DNA from 4 places in the Burkholderia pulmonis genome. Region 3 is predicted to be linked to each of the others. Evidence: predicted binding sites of a transcription regulator. Region 3 holds the regulator's gene; each other region holds the start of a gene.

Region 1 (4,209 bases), 360 kb from region 3:
GCTTCTCGTCGTAGCCCATCGCGTCCTTCACGAGCTGCTCGACCTGCGCGAGCTTCGCGGGCGGCAGCGGCTGCATCGTCACGTGGCCCTTCGCGTCTGCGACCGGCTGGTAGTTGACGACGACCGCGACCGACAGCCGCTTCACGCTGCCCATCGGCTGTTCGAGATGGCGGATCGTCTTGTCGAGCTCGTAGTTGGTCGTCTGGTCCTTGCGGTCGCTGACCGGCGTCGTTTGCGGCCCGTTCTGGCCGTTGCCGGCGACGATCGGCGCGGAAGCTGGCTGCGGCGGCGTGTTCGACAACGCGCCCGGCACGCCCGATGCGCCGCCCTGCGCGAGTTCGGTCGCGCTGCTGGTCTGCTGGCTGCGGATCGCGGATTGCTGCGGATTGCCGTTCGGGCCGTAGCTTTCCGACGTCTGCTCGATCTTCGAGAAATCGAGATCCGCGCTGACCTGCGAACGTGCGTTGCCGGCGCCGAAGATCGGCGCGAGGATCGCGTCGATGCGCTTCTGCGTGTTGTGCTCGACCTGCTGCACGTACTTGAGCTGGCTCGCGTCGAGGCCGGAGGCGGACGCGGTCTGGGTCAGCAGGTTGCCGTCCTGGTCGACGATCGTCACGTTCTTTGCCGGCATGTCGGGCACGCCGGACGACACCATCCGCGTGATCGCCTGGACCTGGCCCTCGTCGAGCACGCGGCCCGGGTAGAGATCGATGAACACCGACGCGCTCGGCGCTTCCTTGTCGCGCACGAACACCGACGGCTTCGGGATCGCGAGATGCACGCGCGCGCCGCGCACGGCGTTGATCGATTCGATGGTGCGCTGCAGCTCGCCTTCGAGCGCACGCTGGTAGTTGACCTGTTCGGCGAACTGGCTGATGCCGAATTTCTGGTTGTCCATCAGCTCGAAGCCGACCGAGCCGCCCTTCGGCAGCCCCATCGCGGCGAGCTTCAGGCGCGTTTCATGGACCTGGTTCGACGGCACGAGGATCGCGCCGCCGGCATCGGCGAACTTGTAGGGAACGTTTGCCTGCTGGAGCGCGGCAATGATCGCGCCGCCGTCGCGGTCCGACAGGTTGCTGTACAGCACGCGGTAGTCGGGCGTGCGGCTCCACAGCACGAGCGCGGTGATCGCGGCGATCGCGAACGCGACGACGATCAGGAACGGCAGTTTCGGGTTGCCCTTCATCCGCGAGATGCCGGGAATGCGTTCCGCGAAGCCGCCCAGACCGAAGTCTGCGCCTGCGCCACCCGCGCCCGGCAACGCGGTGGCCGCGGCGGCGCCGGGCGCCGGGCTGGCGAGGCCCGCGCGGGCGTCTGGGTTGATCAGCGAGTTGGCCTGCGAATCCATGCGTCGAGTTTCTCCGGAGCGGGACGACTGAGCTCGCTCGGACGAGCGGGCGGACAATGACACGATGCGATTATCGTGACCCGGGGCGTACTCCGATCGACCGAAAAGAGCGGGGTTTCCCCCGTACTTTCTCGGCTTTGACGCGCGGCGCGCTGCTATCCTTTTTCGCGATCCGGCATGGTGCGCGTGGTGCGGCACCGGCGGACACGCCCGGCGCGTCCGGGTCTCTTCTCTAAGTCTGGGGACAGCATGACTGCGAACGTCAGCGGAATCGGTTCGGTGTTGCAACAGATGCAGTCGATGGCCGCGCAGGCCTCCGGCGGCGTCGCGAGCCCGACGGCAGCGCTTGCCGGCTCCGGCGCGGCGACGGCCGGCACGTTCGCGAGCGCGATGAAGGCATCGCTCGACAAGATCAGCGGCGACCAGCAGCACGCGCTCGGCGAGGCGAAGGCGTTCGAGGTCGGCGCGCCGAACGTGTCGCTGAACGACGTGATGGTCGACATGCAGAAAGCCAACATCGGCTTCCAGTTCGGGCTCCAGGTCCGAAACAAGCTAGTGAGCGCTTACAACGACATCATGCAGATGTCGGTGTGACGCGACGGGCATCCGGGGGCGGCTATCCGACGACGGGCATCCGGGGGCGGCTATCCGGGGACGGGCATCCGGGGACGGCTATCCGGCGACGGGCATCCGGGAGCGGTTAACCGGTGACAGCTTGCCGGACACGGGCAACGGGCCGGTATCGCTTGCCCGGCGGCAGGCCCCGCGCACCTAAAGCTTTTCAAATCCCTTCCGATAACTCCGGTGTGAAGGCCGCGTCGTGCGATGCACGGCGGCGGCTCCCGTATAGCCAAGGCATAACAAGGAGAAGCGCATGTTTTCCCCAGGACACGCTGGAGCCAGTGCATACGCGCGTGTCGGCGTCGAGACGGGGGTGATGGGCGCCTCCCCGCACCGGCTGATCGCGATGCTGTACCAGGGCGCGCGGCAGGCGATTGCGTTGGCGCGCATGCATTTGCAGCAGGACAACGTGTCCGCGCGCGGTGAAGCGATCGGCAAGGCGATCCGGATCGTCGAGAACGGGCTGCAGGCGTCGCTGAACCGCGACGCGGGCGGCGAGATCGCGGACCGGCTCCATACGCTGTATGCGTATATCGGCCGGCGCCTGCTGGAAGCGAACGCGCAGGCGAGCGACGCGATGCTGGTCGAGGTCGACGGGCTGCTCGCCACGCTCGAGGAAGCATGGACGGGCATCGCCCCGGAAGTCGCGCGGATGGCCGCGCAACAGGCAGTGGAAGCGTCAAGATGAATCACAAGGCCGAATACTTCGCACGTTACGAGGCGCTCGCCGCCGTGTCGGGCCGCATGCTGTGCGCCGCGCGCGGCGCCGACTGGAGCGCGCTGCCGGGGTTGCAGGCCGAATTCATGCTGCTCGTCGACAGGCTCAAGGAGGCCGATCCGGGCGTTGCACTCGACGAATCGGATCTCGGCCGCAAGCTCGACCTGATCCGCCGGATCCTGGCCGACGACGCCGCGATCCGCGATCTCGCGAGCCCGGACGTCGCGCGGCTGTCCGCGCTGTTCGAGGCGCGGCGCTCGACCAAGGTATTGACCGATCTCTACCGCGCGCGCGGGTAGGGCCGTTTTCCGGGGAGACGGGCGCGTTGCCGCACGCGCAGTCGCTGCGGGCAGCAACGGCGTGCGGTGCCCGGATTCGCAACGATGTGGCTGAGGTGAGCAGGCTCCGATCATGACCGGTATCGACTCCGTTGCGGCCGCGCTGCTGGCGAGCCGCCTCGACAGCCTGCTGACCGGCACCGTGTCGGCGCCCGCCGGCGGCAGCGCGACCTCGCAGGTCGGCACGCCGGGCGCCGGCGCGTCGTCCCCGCCGCCCGCCGGCAGTCCTCCCGCCGCGCCGCCGGCTTCCACGCAGACCGCGCTGTCCGACGTCGGGCGCGTGCTCGACGCGATCTCGCGCTCGGGCGGCGATGCGACGCCGGCGATCGCCGGTCGCGGGCCGCTGCTGGCCGACCCCACCGTGCTGCTGACCGATACGGTCGTGCCGGTCGCATCCGGCCCGGCGCCGTCTTCCACACCGGCTTCCACCGAGGCATCGTCCGCAGCGGTGGTGCGCGATGCGGCGGCGCTGCTGCCGGTCGTGGCGTTGCGCGCGGCGCTGGCACAGGCCGTGAGCGAAAGCGGCCTCTTCTACGAATCCCATCTCGCGCAGTGGCTGGCCGGCCAGCGCCCGCTCGCGGCGCTGATGCGGGAGCCGCAGGCGCGCCTCGCGGCCGCGCTCGCGCCGGCCGACCCGGATGCCGCGCCGCACGATTCGACCGACGTGCTCGACGAACTGCTCGCGCAGCGCCTGCCGCTGCCGGCGTCCGCGCGGGCAACCGCGCAACCGGGCGCACCGGCCCAGGGCGGCGCGCCGGCGCGCGATCCCGCGCAGGCCATGCAGGCGGCGGCCCGGCAGGGTGCGTCGTCTCCGTCCGGCAGCGCCGATCCGCTGGATGGGCGCGCCGATACGCGCTGGACGCCCGCGCGTGCCGAACTGGCTGCCGCGTCGTCCGATCCGCAGGCGCAGACGCTCGCCACCGTCCACCCGGCCGCGGTGCCGCTCGTCCGGCAGCAGCTCGATGCGCTCGCGACCGATCAGTTCCGCTGGACCGGCGAGGCGTGGCCCGGCGCGCGGCTCGACTGGACGATCGAACCCGACGAGCCGGGCAACCGGGGCACGCGCGGCGGCGGTGACGACGCCGGCGACGGCATCGCGTGGCGCACGCGCCTCACGCTGACGCTGCCGTCGCTCGGCACGGTCGACGCCGAGCTGGTGCTGAACGGCGCGCAGCTCGTCGCGC
Region 2 (4,209 bases), 400 kb from region 3:
CGGCCTGGGCGGCGGCGGCCTCGGCGCGTCCGGCAACGAAGGCAGCCTCGCCGCGATGAACGCGATGGCGAAGGCCTATGCGAACGCGGCGAACAACGGCGGGCTCGCCGGCGCACGCGGCTACTCGGCCGGCAGCGCGCTGACGCCGCCGCTGAAGGGCGCGAGCGGCGTGCAGGACGCCGACGCGTTCGTCGACCGGCTCGCCGGCCCCGCGCAGGCGGCCAGCGCGACGACCGGCATCCCGGCGCGCTTCATCGTCGGCCAGGCCGCGCTCGAATCGGGCTGGGGCAAGCGCGAGATCCGCGCGACGGACGGTTCGACCAGCTACAACGTGTTCGGCATCAAGGCGAGCAAGGGCTGGACGGGGCGCACGGTGTCGGCGCTGACGACCGAATACGTGAACGGTTCGCCGCGCCGCGTCGTCGCGAAATTCCGCGCGTACGATTCGTACGAGCACGCGATGACCGATTACGCGAACCTGCTGAAGAACAACCCGCGCTACTCGGGCGTGCTGAGCGCGAGCCGCAGCGTCGAAGGTTTCGCGCACGGCATGCAGAAGGCCGGTTACGCGACCGACCCGAACTACGCGAAGAAGCTGATCTCGATCATGCAGCAGATCGGCTGACGGGTACCCGCCACCGGTTCATTGTGTCTCTCGGACCGCGCCCGGCAGCCCGCCGCGCGCGGTTTCAACGTTTGCGCGAAAAAAATCGCCAATTCGATCTAAACTTTCGGTCAGCACTGCCGCTAAGTGTGAGAGACCTGTGACCGGGCCCCCGTTCTGGCCCGGTTTTACTGCGCTCCGGTTGCCCCGGGCGCCCATGACAAGAAAGACCGGCTAGCCATGAATATCGAAACGTCGACGGACCCCAGCCTGGATGCAGGCCACTCCGGGCCCGACTATGCCCGCCGCAATCCGCTGGAAATCGGCGTGCAGCTGCGCAACCTCGTGAATCGCGGCGATTTCCTGACCGTCCAGTACCCGGGCGGTCAGCTCGTCACGCGCCTGCTCGAGGTCGATGTCGGCGCGCGGACGTTCACGTTCGATTGGGGTGCGCTGTCCGAGCAGAACGCCGGCATCCTCGGCGCGTCGCACTGCACGTTCGCGGCCGCGCCGGAGGGCGTGCGCGTCGAATTCACCACGGGCACGCCGCGCGAGACGCGCTACGAGGGGCTGCCCGCGTTCGTCGCCGATTTCCCCGACGTGCTGGTCTGCATCCAGCGCCGCGAATATTTCCGCGTCGATGCGCCGATCGTCGATCCGTTCCTGTGCCGCGGCAAGCTGCCGGACGGCGAAAGCTTCCTGTTCGAGGTGCACAACCTGTCGCTCGGCGGCGTGGGGCTGCGCACGGCCGACGAACGCGTCGAGGCGCTCGAGGTCGGCACGCTGCTGCCGGACGTCGAGCTCGAGCTGACCGGCCACGGCAAGCTGTCGCTCGACCTGCAGCTGGTGTCGCAGCGTTCGACGCAGATGCCGAACGGGTCGCGGCGCTACCAGCTGGGCTTCCGTTACATGTCGCTGCCGGGCAGCGCCGAGAACACGCTGCAGCGGCTCATCACGCAACTCGAAATGAAGCGCCGCTCGCTCGCGCGGGCCTGACGCACACGCGCCGGCCGGCCCCGCGCGGGCCGCCCGCGCACCGCCGCCGGGGCCCCCCGCCGGCCGCTTCGACCGGCGACGCACGCCCGTGCGTCGCGCATGCATTTTTTCCTCAATTTTTTCAATTCGCGGCCGTTATACCGGGAGTCACGCAACCCGGCGGCCGCAGTGCGGCCGGCTCATCAGGATCGCGCATGTCCAATTCACTCATGAACCTCGGCGTCAGCGGCCTGAATGCCGCGCTCTGGGGCCTCACGACGACCGGCCAGAACATCAGCAATGCCGCGACGCCGGGCTATTCGGTCGAGCGTCCCGTGTATGCCGAGGCAAGCGGCCAGTACACGAGCAGCGGCTACATGCCGCAGGGCGTGAATACGGTCACCGTGCAGCGACAGTACAGCCAGTACCTGAGCGACCAGCTGAACGGCGCGCAGACGCAGAGCGGCGCGCTGTCGACGTGGTATTCGCTCGTCACGCAGCTGAACAACTACATCGGCAGCCCGACGTCCGGCATCTCGACCGCGATCACGAGCTACTTCACCGGGATGCAGAACGTCGCGAACAGCGCGTCCGACTCGTCGGTGCGGCAGACCGCGATGAGCAATGCGCAGACGCTCGCGAACCAGATCACGGCCGCCGGCCAGCAGTACGACGCGCTGCGCCAGAGCGTGAACACGCAGCTGACGAACACCGTCACGCAGATCAACGCGTACACCGCGCAGATCGCGCAGCTGAACCAGCAGATCGCGTCCGCGAGCAGCCAGGGCCAGCCGCCGAACCAGCTGATGGACCAGCGCGACCTCGCGGTGTCGAACCTGTCGAACCTCGCGGGCATCCAGGTCGTGCGCAACAACGACGGCTACAGCGTGTTCCTCGCGGGCGGCACGCCGCTCGTCGTGTCGAACACGAGCTACCAGCTCGGGACCGTCACGTCGCCGTCCGATCCGAGCGAGCTGACCGTCGTGTCGCAGGGCATCGCCGGCGCGAACCCGCAGGGGCCGAACCAGGCGCTGTCCGACGCATCGCTGTCGGGCGGCACGCTCGGCGGCCTGCTCGCGTTCCGCAGCCAGACGCTTGACCCGGCCGAAGCGCAGCTCGGCGCGATCGCGACCAGCTTCGCCGCGCAGGTCAACGCGCAGAACGCACTCGGCGTCGACCTGTCGGGCAAGCCGGGCGGGGCGCTGTTCACGACCGGCTCGCCGACCATCTACGCGAACCAGGGCAATACCGGCAACGCGGCGCTGTCCGTGTCGTTCGCGAACGCGTCGCAGCCGACCACGGGCGATTACTCGCTGGCGTACGACGGCACGAACTACACGCTGACCGACCGCGCGAGCGGCACGGTGGTCGGCACGTCGACGTCGATGCCGGCATCGATCGGCGGGCTGAACTTCTCGTTCTCGTCCGGCGCGATGAATGCCGGCGACAAGTTCACCGTGCAGCCGACGCGCGGCGCGCTGAACGGCTTCGGGCTCACGACGTCGAACGGCTCCGCGATCGCGGCGGCCGCGCCGTACGTGCCGTCGGCCTCGACGACGAACACCGGCAACGGCACGATCGGCGGGCTGTCGGTCACGAGCGCGACGGCCGCGGCCAACGCGCACAACTACACGATCACGATGGGCGGCACGTCGGCCGCGCCGACTTATACGGTCACCGACAACACGGTCGTGCCGCCGACGACGAGCGCCGCGCAGCCGTACCAGTCCGGCTCGCCGATCACGCTGACGGCAGGCGTCACGGTGACGGTGTCGGGCACGCCGGCCGCCGGCGACACGTTCAAGGTCGCGCCGAACACGGGCGGCACGAACGACGGCAGCAACGCGCTGGCGCTGTCGAAGCTCGTCAACTCGACGGCGTTCGGCAACGGTACGACCACGCTGACGGGCGCGTACGCGAACTACGTGAACGGCGTCGGCAACACGACGGCCCAGCTGAAGTCGTCGAGCGCCGCGCAGACCTCGCTGATCGGCCAGATCACGCAGGCGCAGCAGTCGGTGTCGGGCGTGAACCAGAACGAGGAAGCGGCCAACCTGATGCAGTACCAGCAGCTCTACCAGGCGAACGCGAAGGTGATCCAGACCGCGTCGACGCTGTTCCAGACCGTGCTCGGCCTGTTCAACTGATTTCGGGGATCGAAGCCATGCGGATTTCCACCACGCAGTTCTACCAGATGAACGTCGCGCAGATGAACGATCAGCAGGCGCAGCTCTCGCAGCTGTACCAGCAGATCTCGAGCGGCGTGAGCCTCGCGACGCCTGCCGACAACCCGCTCGGCGCGGCGCAGGCCGTGCAGCTGTCGATGACGTCGGCGACGCTGTCGCAGTACGCGTCGAACCAGAACACCGCGCTGTCGTCGCTGCAGGCGGAAGACCAGTCGCTCATCAGCGTCAACAACCTGCTGAACAGCATTCACACGGTCGTGATCCAGGCCGGCGACGGCTCGCTGTCCGACAGCGATCGCGCGGCGCTGTCGACGCAGCTGCAGGGTTATCGCGACCAGCTGATGACGCTCGCGAACTCGACGGACGGCGCGGGCAATTACCTGTTCGCGGGCTTCAAGACGGGCACGGCGCCGTTCTCGAACGCACCGGGCGGCGGCTCGACCT
Region 3 (4,209 bases):
CTTTTCATCGAGATGCTTCGGCAGCACGTACACCTTGTTCTCGTACTCGTTGCCGCGCACGAACAGCTCGATCTGCGCGAGCGTCTGGTTCGCGAACGAGTTCGACATCACGAACGACGGGTGGCCGGTCGCGCAGCCGAGGTTCACGAGGCGGCCTTCCGCCAGCAGGATCACGCGCTTGCCGTCCGGGAAGATGATGTGGTCGACCTGCGGCTTGATGTTTTCCCACTGGTACTGGCGCGTCGACGCAACGTCGATTTCCGAGTCGAAGTGACCGATGTTGCAGACGATCGCGTTGTGGCGCATCGCCTTCATGTGATCGTGGCCGATCACGTGGAAGTTGCCGGTTGCCGTCACGAAGATGTCGGCCTTGTCGGCCGCATATTCCATCGTCACGACGCGGTAGCCTTCCATCGCCGCCTGCAGTGCGCAGATCGGATCGATTTCGGTGACCCACACGGTCGCGCCGAGGCCGCGCAGCGACTGCGCGCAGCCCTTGCCCACGTCGCCGTAGCCCGCGACGACCGCGACCTTGCCCGCGATCATCACGTCGGTCGCGCGCTTGATGCCGTCGACGAGCGATTCACGGCAGCCGTACAGGTTGTCGAACTTCGACTTCGTGACCGAATCGTTCACGTTGAACGCCGGGAACGGCAGGCGGCCGTCCTTTTCCATCTGGTACAGGCGGTGCACGCCGGTCGTGGTTTCTTCGGTCACGCCCTTGATGTGCGCGAGGCGCTTCGAGTACCAGGTCGCGTCGATGTCGAGGTGCTTCGCGATCGACTTGTACAGCGCGACTTCTTCCTCGTTGGTCGGCTTTGAGATCACCGAACGGTCCTTCTCGGCCTTCGAGCCGAGGATCAGCAGCAGCGTCGCGTCGCCGCCGTCGTCCAGGATCATGTTCGCGAATTCGCCATTCGGCCATTCGAAGATGCGGTGCGAGAACTCCCAGTACTCGTCGAGCGACTCGCCCTTGAACGCGAACACCGGCGTGCCGGCCTCGACGATCGCGGCCGCAGCGTGATCCTGCGTCGAGAAGATGTTGCACGACGCCCAGCGGACATCCGCGCCGAGCGCCTTCAGCGTCTCGATCAGCACGCCCGTCTGGATCGTCATGTGCAGCGAACCGGCAATGCGCGCGCCCTTCAGCGGCTGCTCTGCCTTGTATTCGTCACGGATCTGCACGAGGCCCGGCATTTCGGTCTCGGCGATGTTCAGTTCCTTGCGGCCCCAGCCGGCCAGCGCCATGTCGGCGACGACGTAATCGTGGGAAGCCTTGGAATCGATAATGGCGTTCATCACGCCCTCCTTTCTAAAAAGTTTCTAGATTGGTGACGTGAGCGCCGTTCAGGAAGCGGAGCCGGCGCGAAACCACTTTCTCGCCGCACGGCTGCTTGGTGAAGCCTTCCGAGCCTGGCGGACGCAGATGGTCCGTCGCAACGCTCCTCGGAAAACGGAGGGGATTGTAGCAAATCGGCGCGCGGAATGCGCAAGCACCGCGCAGGGACGGCCCGGGCGCGCGGCGTCGGCGCGCGCGGCCGTCATGAAAGGGTCAGGACTCCGCGCCGACCCATGCCTGTTCGCGCAGCCGCGCGCGCAGCCGCGCGACGGCCTGGCTGTGCAGCTGGCACACGCGCGACTCGCTCACTTCGAGCACCGCGCCGATCTCGCGCAGATTCAGACCCCGTTCGTAGTACAGCGACATCAGCAGCTTCTCGCGCTCCGGCAGCCGCTCGATCGCCTCGACGAGCGCCTCGCGCAGGTGCTCGTCGAGCAGCGCCGACAGCGGATCGGCGTGATCGACGCGGTAACGGTCGAGGAACGGCTCGTCGTCGGCCGCACGGTCGAAATCCTCGTAATAGATGAGCTGGCTGCCGTGCAGGTCCTGCAGCATCCCCTGGTATTCGTCGAGCGGCATGTTCAGGTGTCCGGCGATCTCGGTCTCGCTCGCCGAGCGTCCGAGATGCTGCTCGACCTGGTGCACCGCGTGCTCGACCTCGCGCGACGTCTTGCGCAGGCTGCGCGGCAGCCAGTCGTTGCTGCGCAGCTCGTCGAGCATCGCGCCGCGGATGCGCTGCGTCGCGTAGGTCTCGAACTGCGCGCCCTGGTCTTCCTTGTAGCGGCCGGCCGCGTCCATCAGGCCGATCATGCCGGCCTGGATCAGGTCGTCGAGGTCGACGCTCGCCGGCATCTTCGCGACGAGCTGCAGCCCGAGGCGGCGCACGAGCGGCGCATATTGCGCGAGCACGTCGGCCTGGGACATCTTTCCTTGAGCGTTGTACATCATGGCTCTCTCCTTAGGCGCTCACGCGGCGTGTGCCGCGCCCGCCTCATACGACGGCTTGCCGCCCGCGTGGACGGCGCGGCCGGCACCCGAACGCGGGCGCATCGGCCAGTACAACAGGTCGGCGGCAATCTGCCGGTAGTCGCGCGCGGCCTGCGACGACGGGAACGCGTCGACCACCGCATGCATCAGTTCGCGCGCGTGCTCGACGAGCGGATCGGCGCTCACGCAGCCCGCGTCGGCGATCGACACGGTCAGGTAGCGGCTCGCGACGCCCGCGAGGTTGTCGAAAGCGGTCTTCGCGTCCGCATGGCTGCCGACGTGATTGGTCAGCACGCGGAACTGCGCGAACGCGTGCGCGAAATGCAGCCGCTTCATGCACGCGTACGCCTCGGTGATCGCCTGCGCGGCGACCCGCGTGACGACCAGCACGTCGTGCGCTTCGCGTGCGAGCGCCGAGAACGAACCGTCGGCGCCGAGCTGCGTGTCGACGAGCACGATGTCGGCCGGGCCGTCGATGAAGTCGCTCAGCTGCGCGTCGCTGTAGCCGGCGCGCGCGAGCCGCGCGGCCGCGCACAGGCCGAAACCGGCGGCCACCCGCGTGCGTTCGCCGTCGCGCAGCCAGGCGCCTGCCAGGGTCGCGCTGGCCGAGTGCACGTCGGCGCGCTCGTCGACGACAAGCACATCCTTGCCGAGCGACGCGAGCGCCGTCGCGAGGTTCACGACGGTGGACGTGCAGCCGACACCCGCCGGCCCGCCCGTCACCGCGACGATGCGCGACGCGCGCCCGGCCAGCAGGCGCCTCAGCCCTTCGGCCTGGTCGATGATCCGTTTATCCAAATCGCACCTCGTGCAGCTCGGCGGTGGAACGTGCGGTCAGTGCGGAAAGCAGCGTCGGCATGTCCTCGTCTTGCGGCACGAAGGGCGAGCCGTCGCGCGGCACACAGAACGCGCTCTTCAGCAGGAATTTGGTCGACGCGACGTACAGGTTCTCCGGCACCTTCTGGCCGGTCGACACGTAGTGAATCGGCAGCTTGTAGCGGATCACCGTGTCGAGCACGCCGCCGAGGTGGGTCGCCTCGTCGAGCTTCGTGAGGATGCAGCCGGCGAGGTCCGGATGCTCGCCCGCGCTGCGGTACGCCTGCACAACTTCGTTGAGCGTGTCGCCGTGGCTCGTCGCGTTGAGCAGCAGCAGGCGCTGCACCGGCGCGTTCGCGCCATGCAGCATCGCGATCTGGTCCGACACCGCGCGGTCGCGCTGGCTCATGCCGATCGTGTCGATCAGCACGATGTGCTTGTTGCGCAGCTCGGACAGCGCGAGCGCGAGATCGCCCGCATCCTTCACCGCGTGCACCGGCACGCCGAGGATCTTGCCGAAGATGCGCAGCTGTTCGTGGCCGCCGATCCGGTAGCTGTCGGTGGTCAGCAGCGCGACCTTGCTCGCGCCGAAGCGCATCACGCAGCGCGCGGCCAGCTTCGCGGTGGTCGTCGTCTTGCCGACGCCCGTCGGCCCCATCAGCGCGAACACGCCGCCGCGCTCCATCAGCGCATCCTCGCTGTCGAGCACCGGCAGGTTCGACGAGAGCACCGATTGCGCCCATTCGGCGGCCTGCTCGAAGGTCTGTGCGCCGTCGCCGGACGGCAGGTTGTCGACCAGCATCCGCACGAGCTGCGCGGAGAAGCCGGCCGCGAACAGGTGCTTCGTCAGCGCACCGTGCACGGCGCTGCGACGCTGGCGGTCGTGCCACATCAGGCTGTCGAACTGCTCTTCCATCATCCCGCGCAGTTCGCCGAGCTCTTGCATCACCGTGTCGTTGACGATCCGCTCGATGCGCGACTTCACCGCATCGGCCACCGCGGCGGCCGCGTCGGCGGACAGGCGCGTGCGCTCGGCCGTCTTGGCGGCGTACGCGGCGCCCGCGTCG
Region 4 (4,209 bases), 390 kb from region 3:
CCAGCTCGTGCCGTTCGGCAGCTTCCACTGGCTCGCGTTGAACATGTTCTGGGTGTCGGACAGGCTGTCGCCGAACACGATCAGCTTGTTGACGCGCGCGTCCTGCTGCGCGGCGTCGATGGTCCATACCGTGTAGTTGAACGACAGCGCGTTGTTGGCCGCGACCGCCTGCGTGAGGCCGGACTGGATGCCTTTCGCCGCCAGCGTCTTGCGGCACACGTCGGCGAGCGCGTCCTGCGACGTCGTGCTGTAGAACATGTTCTTCCACTGCGTGACGCCGTCCGCCCACCAGTAGCCGGACACGCGATACCAGTCGCCGCCGGCGGGGTCGCGCGCCCATTCGTAGGTCGCGGCCGGCTTCAGCGGATCCGCGTCGATCCGGTACCAGCAACGCAGGTACGTGTAGGTGTCGGCGCCGCGGCGCGATGCGCGCGGCATCGCGCCGGGCGTGCCCGATGCGGCCGGCGGCACGACGTCGGGGCCGGCCGGCGACAGCGACATGTCGCCCGTCGGCGTCGGCAGCGGCGCGGGGCCGGCGGCATGGGCGGCGGGGAGCGCCAGCGCGGCGCCCAGCGCCGCGACGGCGGAAACGGCGACGACGCGGGATGACAACGGAATGCGGAAATACGGCATGCGGCCCTCTTCTGATTGTTGTGGCAGGACGGCGGCGCGGGTGCGCGGCCGTGTATCGGAAGGGACCGTGGGTGCCGGGCTCGGGCCCGGTCTGTCGAAACGTGAAATGCCCCGAAGGGCGGCGAGAGGCGGTCGGTGCGGCGGCGGTGCCGCCGCCAGGTCAGCGCGTCAGCGCCGAGACGCGCCCGTCGGGGCCGTAGACGCCGGCCGGTGCGGGTGCGGAGCGCAGTACCGCGAGCGCGCGCTCGTTGTAGTCCATCCGGATCCGGATCAGCATCCCGTTGTTCGCGTTGGCCTGGCGTGCGCGTTCGGCGGACTGTTGCAGGAGTTGCCAGCGGCCGGCGAGGCGCGCATCGCGTTCGGCTGCCTGGTCCATGCCCTTCTTGCCGGCCGGAAAGCCGAGCGCGGAAAGCTGCGTGTCGCGCGTGCGTTCGAGCTGCGCGAGCCGGTCGATCAGCTCGCTTTTCTTCTCGACGATCCCGGGCAGCATCTCGAGCGGCTCGGCCGTCGTCAGCGCCTTTTCCTCGTAGGCGAGCAGGGACGCGAACGCTTCGATCGTCGCGTGTTCGTCGTTGACCGTGGCCAGCAGCTCTTCTCTCATCGCGTCATGCTCGTCACGCCGGCGCATGCAGTGCTGCGCGCGCCGGCAAACCGGGGGAACCGGCCGCGAGGCCGGCTTAGCTGCCCGGACGCTGCTGCTGCAGCAGTTCGCGGGCGGTGTTCAGTACGCCGTCGGCAATCTTGTTCGCATCGATCGTCAACGTGCCGTTGTTCAGCGCGTCCTTGATCGACTGGACCAGGCCCGTGTCGATATCGGCGTCGCCCGACGCGGATACGGAACGCAGCTGGCCGGACAGACCCGACAGGTTCACGCTCGTGTCGCCGCCGGTCGATCCTGCGTCGGCCGCCTGCGCGGACGACTGGGCCGTGCCGGACTGTGCACGGGTCGCGCCGTTGCCGGTTGGTGCGACGGGGCTCGGGTTCGGAGTGGAATCGATCTTCACGATGGGTTTCCTGTACGGTTTGACCCAGATAACGGCCGGGTCGGCCCGAACTTTAGCATCGCGAGCCCGAAATGCTCCGAATAAACAATTCTTTACATTCTTGCTGCGTATCCGTCCCTACAGCGGAATTTCCACGGTGCCGGCGTCCTTGACGATCGCCGTGACGATCTGCCCCGCGGCCATCCGCACCCGCACCGACTGGCCCGGCGCCGCATTCGCGAGCACGCTGCCCTCGGCCGAAATCGTGAAACCGGGGCCCGCCGCGACGACCCGTACCGTCTGGCCGGCCGACACCGATGCCGCGCTCTTCAGCATGTCCTGCCGCAGCGGCAGCCCAGCCGAGATGCGGGCGAGCGAGGTCGCGCCGATCGCCTGGGCCGGATCGGTGATCACCGCCAGCGGCATTACCGTCAGGTCGCCGTCGCGCGCGAGCAGGTCGGCCGCCGTGAGCGGCTCGCCGGGCGCGATCTGGCGCGCGGCGACGTAATAGGTCGCCTGCACGGCGACCCTCGCCTGCAGGTAGACGGTCCACGGTCGCTCGCCCGCGCAGCGCACGCCGACCGTCGTGCGGCCCCACAGGCGCGCGCCGGTCGGCAGGAATGGTTCGAGCGTCGTGCATGCGGCGAGCCCGCGCGGAAAGGCGGTCGTGACCGTCGCGGTGGTCTTGCCGGGCAGGCCGGCGATCTGCTGCTGCAGGAATGCGAGGGCCGCGCGCCGGATCGTCTCGGGATCCTGCTGGCCGGGCGGCGTCACGGGCGGGGTGGCCGAAGCCGCCGGCGCCGGGTTGGCCGACGCCGCCGTCGCGCGCGGCGCCGGCAGGGCTGACGCGGCGCGGGCCGCGGCCAGGCGGGCGGCGGCCGATGGCGGCGCCGGTCGTGCCGGCGATGCCGGCTCGGCCGTGCCGGCGACGACCGTCGCGATGGCGGCGGGATCGGTCGCGCGTGGCGGCGGCGCGCCGTAACCGGCGTTCGCGCGGGCGGCGGCGTAGGCGGGGGCCGGTGCGGGAACCGCCGGCGGCGGCGGGACGTTCGTCACGACCATCGCGCCGGCCGGCTGCGCGGCGTAGCCGGTGCCGGCCGCCGCGCTCGCCGCACCCGAAACCATGCCCGCATTCCCGCCGCTCGCCGCATTGGCGTGCGCGAGCGCGGTTTCGGCCGTCTCGCCGCGTCCGGGAATCACGATCATCCCGTCGTCAGCATGCGCGGCCGGGGCCGCGATCCACAGCGCCGCGGCGAGCGCAAACGCACGCCGGACGTGCGTGAGCCGCCCGTTCCTGTCGCGAAGTGCGTTGCCAGTCATCGCCGTGTCCCCGATCCGTTGATCCGCTTCGCATTCTAGGGAGCCGGGGCGTCGCGCAAACGATGAATAGAGGGGGCCTTTGCCGCGTTATTCGCCCGATTGCCGGTTGCGTCCCGCGCCTACCATCGCTGTCATGGAAAAAAGCCTCTCGGGTCGCCATCCGGTGCGAGGGGCGTGCAGCGCTTCATACGGAGAGACGCACACATGCTGGACAAACTCGATGCGGAATTCGCGTTCGGCCGACAGGCGCTCGACGTGCGCGCCTACCGGCAGGAACTGCTGTCGTCGAACATCGCGAACGCCGACACGCCCGGATACCAGGCCCGCGACGTCGATTTCGCGTCGACGCTCGCGCGCTCGCTGAAGCAGACGAACGGCGGCCTTGCGCCGAGCAACGCCGCGCAACTGCCGATGGCGCAGCCGGCCGGCGTGACGAGCGGCATGTCGATGGTGTCGACGGCGCCGGGCCACATGGCCGGGACCGTGAAGCTGATTCCGACGGGCGGCCCGTCGGACGACTACGGCAACGCGCAGTACCGGATGCCGCTGCAGCCGTCGCTCGACGGCAACACGGTCGATCTCGACGTCGAGCGCGTGCAGTTCGCGAACAACGCGCTGCACTACGAAACCGGGATGACCGTGATGACCCAGCAGATCAAGTCGATGATCGCCGCGATCACGACGAATTCGTAAGCGCCGCAACCGAAACCGAGCACAAGCACCAGGAGCCACCATGCCTTCGTTGATGAACATCTTCGGCGTCGCCGGTTCGGCGCTGTCCGCGCAATCGCAGCGCCTGAACGTCACGGCGTCGAACCTCGCGAACGCCGACAGCGCCACCGGCCCCGACGGCAAGCCGTACAAGGCCAAGCAGGTCGTGTTCGCGACCGACCCGATCGGCGGCGCGCGCACCGCGTCCGGCCAGGGCGTGGGCGGCGTGCGCGTGACGAAGGTGATGGACGATCCGTCGCCGATGAAGTCGACCTACGACCCGGCGAACCCGGCTGCCGACGCGAACGGCTACGTGCAGATGCCGAACGTCGATCCGGTGCAGGAGATGGTGAACATGATCTCGGCGTCGCGCTCGTACCAGGCAAACGTCGAGACGCTGAACACCGCGAAGACGCTGATGCTCAAGACGCTGACGATCGGCTCGTAAGCCGCCCGCCGCCCGACCTTACAGACCCGACAGTTCCGACAGAAGGCCACCCAGGATGACTTCCTCCAACACGACGATCGGCAGCAACGGCACCAGCGTGTCGAACCTGCCGAC

The links. Region 3 encodes FliA, which starts transcription of late flagellar genes. Its sites were predicted from a motif close to CTAAAGTTTNNNNNNNNNNNGCCGNTA; they were not measured.
Region 1: a site for FliA is predicted at 2,120-2,146, ahead of fliS (flagellar export chaperone FliS). Genes of this name have one in related genera too.
Region 2: a site for FliA is predicted at 1,712-1,738, ahead of flgK (flagellar hook-associated protein FlgK). Genes of this name have one in related genera too.
Region 4: a site for FliA is predicted at 1,667-1,693, ahead of flgM (flagellar biosynthesis anti-sigma factor FlgM). Genes of this name have one in related genera too.

Annotation. Positions count from the first base shown of each region.
Region 1 is NZ_OZ480186.1:3,484,318-3,488,526, reverse strand. Features, by position in the region: gene fliF (flagellar basal-body MS-ring/collar protein FliF) at 1-1,348, opposite strand, end outside; gene fliE (flagellar hook-basal body complex protein FliE) at 1,598-1,942, shown strand; gene fliS (flagellar export chaperone FliS) at 2,223-2,657, shown strand; gene AC5LXK_RS16210 (flagellar protein FliT) at 2,654-2,986, shown strand; gene fliK (flagellar hook-length control protein FliK) at 3,099-4,209, shown strand, end outside.
Region 2 is NZ_OZ480186.1:3,434,883-3,439,091, reverse strand. Features, by position in the region: gene flgJ (flagellar assembly peptidoglycan hydrolase FlgJ) at 1-625, shown strand, start outside; gene AC5LXK_RS15975 (flagellar brake protein) at 845-1,600, shown strand; gene flgK (flagellar hook-associated protein FlgK) at 1,795-3,726, shown strand; gene flgL (flagellar hook-associated protein FlgL) at 3,744-4,209, shown strand, end outside.
Region 3 is NZ_OZ480186.1:229,672-233,880, reverse strand. Features, by position in the region: gene ahcY (adenosylhomocysteinase) at 1-1,299, opposite strand, end outside; S-adenosyl-L-homocysteine riboswitch at 1,332-1,454, opposite strand; gene AC5LXK_RS01070 (RNA polymerase sigma factor FliA) at 1,553-2,287, opposite strand; gene AC5LXK_RS01065 (MinD/ParA family ATP-binding protein) at 2,306-3,124, opposite strand; gene flhF (flagellar biosynthesis GTPase FlhF) at 3,117-4,209, opposite strand, start outside.
Region 4 is NZ_OZ480186.1:3,444,919-3,449,127, reverse strand. Features, by position in the region: gene AC5LXK_RS16040 (SGNH/GDSL hydrolase family protein) at 1-633, opposite strand, end outside; gene AC5LXK_RS16035 (flagella synthesis protein FlgN) at 794-1,234, opposite strand; gene flgM (flagellar biosynthesis anti-sigma factor FlgM) at 1,311-1,637, opposite strand; gene flgA (flagellar basal body P-ring formation chaperone FlgA) at 1,755-2,936, opposite strand; gene flgB (flagellar basal body rod protein FlgB) at 3,141-3,629, shown strand; gene flgC (flagellar basal body rod protein FlgC) at 3,670-4,095, shown strand; gene AC5LXK_RS16010 (flagellar hook assembly protein FlgD) at 4,151-4,209, shown strand, end outside.